DNA from 3 places in the Streptomyces sp. NPDC052109 genome. Region 2 is predicted to be linked to each of the others. Evidence: riboswitches for the same ligand, from Rfam matches in the RefSeq annotation. Region 2 holds a riboswitch; each other region holds the start of a gene.

The links. A riboswitch is a leader RNA that binds a small molecule or an ion and turns the genes downstream of it on or off. The one in region 2 is predicted to bind cyclic di-AMP.
Region 1: linked by a shared signal. The riboswitch ahead of AB0L59_RS41815 (M23 family metallopeptidase) and the one ahead of AB0L59_RS31885 (M23 family metallopeptidase) in region 2 are both predicted to bind cyclic di-AMP.
Region 3: linked by a shared signal. The riboswitch ahead of AB0L59_RS25500 (transglycosylase family protein) and the one ahead of AB0L59_RS31885 (M23 family metallopeptidase) in region 2 are both predicted to bind cyclic di-AMP.

The regions. Positions count from the first base shown of each region.
Region 1 covers NZ_JBFAWF010000047.1:22,224-24,478, reverse strand. The annotation lists gene AB0L59_RS41820 (PP2C family protein-serine/threonine phosphatase) at 1-792, shown strand, start outside; cyclic di-AMP (ydaO/yuaA leader) riboswitch at 1,027-1,195, shown strand; gene AB0L59_RS41815 (M23 family metallopeptidase) at 1,203-2,231, shown strand.
Region 2 covers NZ_JBFAWF010000020.1:127,005-129,259, reverse strand. The annotation lists gene AB0L59_RS31890 (GntR family transcriptional regulator) at 1-322, opposite strand, end outside; gene AB0L59_RS31885 (M23 family metallopeptidase) at 528-1,271, opposite strand; cyclic di-AMP (ydaO/yuaA leader) riboswitch at 1,284-1,447, opposite strand; gene AB0L59_RS31880 (pitrilysin family protein) at 1,690-2,255, opposite strand, start outside.
Region 3 covers NZ_JBFAWF010000013.1:152,255-154,509, reverse strand. The annotation lists gene eno (phosphopyruvate hydratase) at 1-206, opposite strand, end outside; gene AB0L59_RS25500 (transglycosylase family protein) at 554-1,258, opposite strand; cyclic di-AMP (ydaO/yuaA leader) riboswitch at 1,263-1,435, opposite strand; gene AB0L59_RS25495 (transglycosylase family protein) at 1,618-2,255, opposite strand, start outside.

The sequences.
Region 1 (2,255 bases), on a different contig from region 2:
GCCGTGGCCATCAACCGCGTGGTCCGCCTCGGCGACCGGCGGCTCGCCTCCGCCCGGGAGATCGCCGAGGCCGCACAGCGGGCCCTGCTGCCCGAGCCGGACGAGCGGATCGGCGGTTTCGAGATCGCCGCCTGCTACGAGGCGGCCCGGCGCGACGCGTTCATCGGCGGCGACCTGTACGCCGTCCAGGACAGCCCGCACGGGGTGCGGCTGGTGGTCGGCGATGTGCGTGGCAAGGGCCTGGGCGCCGTCGCCGCCGTCGCGGTGGTGATCGGGGCGTTCCGGGAGGCGGCCGAGCAGGAGACCACGCTGGAGGCGGTCGCGCAGCGGCTGGAGCGGGCGCTGGCCCGCGAGGGCACCCGGCGGGAGGGCATCGACGCCTTCGAGGGGTTCACCACCGCCGTCCTCGCCGAACTCCCGCACGGCGACGGCGTCGTACGGATCGTCAACCGGGGCCATCCGCCGCCGCTGCTGCTGCCCGGCGACGGCAGCGTGGAGCTGCTCACCTCCCCCGAGCCCGCGCTGCCGCTCGGCATGGGCGACCTCGGGCTGTGGCCCGACCGCGCCCTGGAGCGGGACTTCCCGGGCGGGGCCACCCTGCTGCTCCACACCGACGGCCTGTCCGAGGCACGGGACGCCCACGGCCGGTTCTACGACCCCGAGCGGCGGCTCACCGGACGCGTCTTCCCCGGCCCGGGCGCCCTGCTCGACCGGCTCGCCGACGAGGTCCGGCGGCACTCCGGTGGCGGGATGGCGGACGACATGGCCCTGCTCGCCGTGCGGCGCCCTTGATCACCTGCACCGAGGGTGACCGGACGACCGCCCTCCGCATAACAGCTGAGTCACCATCAAAAACGCCGAGACTCCTGTACGTCGGTCAACTCGCCCGTTTTCCAGCATTCCTGCCCGGTAAATCCACCATCGAAAACGTTAATGATCAAGCCGAACGGCTTGGAAAGTGACTGTCAGGTCTATTAACGTTCGATAACGCAGCGCGGTCGTCCCAGCCGTCACAAGAGGCGGCTCCGTGCGCACGCGCCGAATCCCGCAAGGGAACCGGGGAACCACCACCTTGGGGTGAATCACGCGGACGCCGTCGTGAACTCGCAGAGTGCACGCCGTGTATACGCGCGTAGGAGACCTTCCTGCTCCGAACCCGTCAGCTAACCCGGTAGGCGGAGGAAGGAAAGGAGAACGCCCCAGTGGCGTCCAACCGGCCCGCCCCAGAAGCCCCGTTCGTGCCCGCGCCGACCGAGCCCGAGACCTTCGGCTACGGCGCCTACCGCGCCGAGGAGGGCCCCTGGGAGGAGTGGAATCCCACCGAGGACTCCCTCGCCCCGCTCCGCGGCCGGCACCGCGTCGCCAAGCAGCGCGGCGGCTTCGCGCGCAGCTCCACCGTCCTCGGCGTCGGCGTGATGGCCGCGGTCGGCGCGGGCGGCATGGCCAGCGCCAACACGGGCAAGCCGCCTGTCTCCATATCCCTCCCGGACCTGGACTCCGTCAGCCACCTCTTCGGCCACGAGTCCTCCGGCGCGTCCCGGACCACCGCCACCGGGCTCAGCAGGGCCGGGGTGACCACCGACAGCGGCGACAGCGGTGATGCCGGCGAGGCCCTGCGCAACCGGATCATGGCCCAGGCCGAGCAGCAGAAGGGCCAGGCCGCGAGCAAGGCCACCGCCGCCGCGCTCGCCGTGTCCGAGAAGCAGATCGCCGACGCGGCCGCCAAGGCGGAGAAGGACGCCGCCGCCAAGGCCGCGACCGCCAAGGAGAAGGCGGAGGCCGACGCCGAGAAGGCCGCCGAGGCCAAGCGCCTGGCCGAGCTGGCCAAGCAGTACCAGCTGCCCGTCGTCTCGTACACGATCACCGGCACCTTCGGCCAGCCCGGCGCGATGTGGTCCTCCGGCTACCACACCGGCCTCGACTTCGCCGCCCCCACCGGCACCCTCATCAAGGCCATCCACGGCGGCACGGTCACCCAGGCCGGCTGGGCCGGAGCCTACGGCTACCGCACCGTCATCACCCTGGACGACGGCACCGAGCTGTGGTTCTGCCACCAGTCCTCGATCAACGTCTCCGTCGGCCAGAAGGTCTCCACCGGCGAGGTCATCGGCCGGGTCGGCGCCACCGGCAACGTCACCGGCCCGCACCTGCACCTGGAGGTCCACCCGAACGGCCAGGCCACCGCCATCGACCCGGCGCCGTGGCTGCGCAGCAAGGGCCTCAACCCCTGAGCGTGTCATTCGCGTGAACTCGGC
Region 2 (2,255 bases):
CCAGGCCCCGCAGCACCTTCAGATGGGCCTCGGTGCGGCGCTGGGCGGCCCGGGCGGCCCCGAGGGGCTCCAGGAGCATGCGCATCTCCAGCAGGTCGGCGGCCTCCTGCTCGGTCGGTTCGGCCACGCACGCGCCCGCGTGCCGCCGCGTCACCACGAAGCCCTCGGCCTCCAGGGTGCGCAGGGCCTCGCGCACGGGAACGCGCGAGACGCCGTAGCGGCGGGCCAGGACTTCCTCGGTGAGGCGGCCGCCGCGCTCGTGGACACCCGCGACGATGTCGTCCCGGATCGCCGTGCACACCGAGTGCGCCGGAATACGCATGACCGACCTCCGCCTTAATCCCCGTGAAACGTCGACGATGGACGTGTGTTCCGTGACTCTATTCCAAAAGGCCGGAATTTCCGACGGCGGGCCGGAACACATGGATATTTTTTGGTCAGCGGGCCGGAGGGACACCGCCGGAAAACGGCGAAAACCCCGGCTCGGTGAGCCGGGGTCGCCGAGGCGAGGCGGTACCGCTGTCGGGTCAGACGTTCACGCCGTGCTTGCGGAGGTAGGCGACGGGGTCGACGTCCGAGCCGTAGTCGGGGGTCGTGCGGGCCTCGAAGTGGAGGTGCGGGCCGGTGGTGTTGCCGGTCGAGCCGGACAGGCCGATCCGGCGGCCGGGGGTGACCTGCTCGCCGACCGTGACGGCGATGGACGACAGGTGGCCGTACTGGGTGTACATGCCGTCGGCCATCCGGATCACGATCTGGTTGCCGTACGCGCCGCCCCAGCCCGTGGAGACGACGGTGCCGGAGCCGACCGCGTGGACGGGCGTGCCGCCGGCCGCGTGGAAGTCGATGCCGGTGTGCGAGCCGGAGGACCACAGGGAGCTGCTGGCCTTGTAACCCGTGGAGACGTACGAGTCCGCGACCGGAGCGACGAAGGCGTTCAGGCGCCTGCGCTCGGCCTCGCGGGCGGCACGGGCCTTGGCCTCACGGATCTCCCGGGCCCTCTTGGCCGCGGCCTCCTCCGCCGCCTTCTGCTCGGCGGCCCGCCTCTGGGCGATGGCCTGCGCGTCGATCTGCTCGGCGATGTCGTCGCCGACGCTGACCACGGGGACGAGGCCGGTCTGCTCGGCGGAGTTCTCGGCGGCGAACGCCGGGGAGGCCACGAGGCCGCCGATGACACCGGTGGTGGTGAGGGCCGCGACACCGGCCGCCCGAGCGGTGGTGCGCTTGACGCGGCCGGGCTTGCGGTGCTTCCCGGTGGCGCACATGAACGCCATGAAGTGGCTGGTCCTTTCCTTCCCTCTCGCCTACCGGGTTAGCTGACGGGTTCGGAGCAGGAAGGTCTCCTACGGGCTCACTCGCGGCTCGCGCCGGCGCCCGATTCACCCCAGGGACTGCGTGGGTCCCCGGCTCCCCTGGCTCGCGCCGTACGGGGACTCGGCGATGGCTGTCCGGTGCCGCGGGCGCGGCGTACTGCCCGACGAACAGCCCGGACGACGCTACGGAAGCCCACTCGCCCATCCCAAACCGATCCGGCCTTTTGTAGCGCATCCCACAGGGCAGACAGGCAACCTCCGCCGCAAATCGGGCATCTGAGGAAGGGAGTGGAACAGCTGGGGCCCTGACGCCCGTAGGCGGTCAGGGCCCCACGCGCGTGCACCCGCTCGGGCGCACCCGGCCGCTGCGACGGCTGCCCTACTCGGCCGCCACCACGGTCACTTCACCGATGCCGAGCGCCTCCACCGGCGCCTTGATGTGGGAGGCGTCACCGACGAGGACCGTCACCAGGCGGTCCACCGGGAAGGCGTTCACGACGGCCGCCGTGGCCTCCACCGTGCCCGTCGCCGCCAGCTGCTGATAGAGCGTCGCCTGGAAGTCGTCGGGCAGGTGCTGCTCGACCTGGTCGGCCAGCGTGCTCGCGACGGCCGCCGCGGTCTCGTACTTCAGCGGCGCCACCCCGACGAGGTTCTGCACGGCCACGTCCCGCTCGGCGTCGGTCAGGCCCTCGGCGGCGAGGGTGCGCAGCACCTTCCACAGGTCGTCCAGCGCGGGACCGGTGTTGGGCGTGTCCACGGAGCCGCTGATGGCGAGCATCGAGGCACCGGTGCCGTCGGGGGCGGACCTGAGAACCTGCCCGAACGCGCGCACACCGTACGTGTAGCCCTTCTCCTCGCGCAGGACGCGGTCCAGGCGGGAGGTGAGGGTGCCGCCGAGGCAGTAGGTGCCGAGCACCTGGGCGGGCCACACGCGGTCGTGCCGGT
Region 3 (2,255 bases), on a different contig from region 2:
GCCTTCTCGACACCCTTGCCCTGGTAGCGGCCCGGGTCACCGTCGCGGAGCTCGATGGCCTCGAAGGCACCGGTCGAGGCGCCGGACGGGACGGCGGCACGACCCGTGCTGCCGTCGTCGAGGCCGACCTCGACCTCGACCGTGGGGTTGCCTCGGGAGTCCAGGATTTCCCGGGCTACGACGACGTCGATGGACGGCACGAGCATCTCCTTCTTGGATGTGACGCTGGTAGTGCGGGGCGGTGAGCCTTACGGCTGTGCCTTGCGGCTAGAGCCTAACCGTCCCCGGGGGATCAGCCACCGACCGACCGTCCCGTGGACGGAGAGGACACGCAGACGGTACCCATTGTTCACGATCGGAACAAAGGGGGGTAGGGGTGAAGAGCGGGGAAACGGTAGGGGTGACGAGCGGCGAAAACAAAGACCCCGCCCCGGCGCGTACGGGGGAACACGCGCCGGGGCGGGGAGACCGTGGGGACGGGGTGGCCCTCACGAGGCCTTCAGTCTGCGAGCCGGGGATGTGAGGGCGCTGTGGGTCCGTTCGGAGCCGGGTGTCACTTCAGGTGCAGCTGCTGGCCCGGGTAGATGAGGTCGGCGTGCTGGACGATGTCCTTGTTCAGCTGGAACAGCTTCTGCCAGCCGCCCGCGACGTGGTGCTTCTCGGCGATGGCGCTGAGGGTGTCGCCCGCGACGACCTTGTACTCGCCGTCACCCTTCTTGACCTTCGTGCCGGTCGGGGTGGTGACGGTCTTGCTCACCGAGGGGGCCTTGCGCTCGGTGGAGCGGGTGGCGGCCTGCTGGTCGGTGGAGCGAGTGGTCGCGCCGGTGCTCGTGCCGCTCGACGGGGTGCTCTTCGAGGAGGTGGTGGGGGCCGAGCCGTTGTAGGCGGCGCTGGACAGGCCCGTGCCGCAGACCGGCCAGGCGCCCTTGCCCTGGCCCGCGAGGACCTTCTCGGCGACGGCTATCTGCTGCGCCTTGGTGGCGAGGTCGGCGCGCGCGGCGTACGCGGTGCCGCCGTACGCGGCCCAGGTGGAGTTGGTGAACTGCAGACCGCCGTAGAAGCCGTTGCCGGTGTTGATGGACCAGTTGCCGCCCGACTCGCACTGGGCGACCGCGTCCCACTCGGAGGCGGTGGCGGCGGAGGCGTTGCCGGCCGCCATCAGCGGGGCGGCGACGGCGGCGCCGGTGACGCCGGCGAGCGTGATGGCGCGGACGGCCTTGGACGGACGACGGTGCTTGCCCTTGCCGGAAAACAGCATGGATCGATCCCCTCACCGACGCCTGCGAGGTGAGCTGTCGGGTTCGGGCCGGTTGAGTTGCCCGGCCGCACGCTCGCTTTCGCGAGGCGCGGCTTCACCCCAAGCCGGTCCAGCGTCAACCGCTGGGCCCGGCGCTTACCTTGGGTCCCCCGCTCCTGCCTACGGCGCATGACGCGACGACTGTTCCCGGGCAACCGCTGGCAGGATTCGGCGTTGCGACTGCCGGGGCTCGTGATGACGAGCGGTCCTGACCGTAGCCACGAGATCGCCGGAATTTCAAAGACGATCAGGGCTTCTGAGACTCATCCCACACTTTCACCAAACCGGACATCCGCCGCGAAACAGGGCGCCAACTCTCCCTATTCGGCGCCCTTTTCGCCCCCGACTTTCAGGGTCTGACCGGCGCTGATGTGGTTCGGGTCGGCGCCGATGGCCTTCTTGTTGGTTTCGTAGAGCGCGCGCCATCCGCCGTCGACGCCGAGGGAGTCGGCGATGGAGGCGAGGGAGTCGCCCTCATGGACGGTGTAGGTGTCCGGTCCTCGGCCGGCGTGACGGCCGGAAGACGTGCCGCTCTGACCGTTTGACACGCTTTCGTCCGCACTCGCGCCGCGGTGCCGTCCGCCACTGTTGAGCGCGCCGGTGTCGACCAGACTCCAAGAACCGGGGGCCTGCTGGTAATTGTCCGAGTTGTCGGCACCCGAGGCCGCTGTGGACGAGCTGTCGCTTCCCTGTGAGCTTCCGCCGCCCGACGAACCGAACTTGCCCGCCTTGTCGGACTTGGGGGTACTGGTCCCGGTGAAGTCGCCGGTCTCGTCCGGGGTCCCGGTGGCGTCCTTGCTCGGGTCCGGGGTCGACGCGGCGTCCGAGCCGGAACCGGAGTCCGAGGAGTCCGTGCCGGGAGTGGAGTTGGAGTCGGAGCCGGACGAGGAGGAATCCGGCAGACCGGACGAGTCGGATTCGTCGGTGGAACCGGACGTGCCGCTCGACCCGCCGCTGT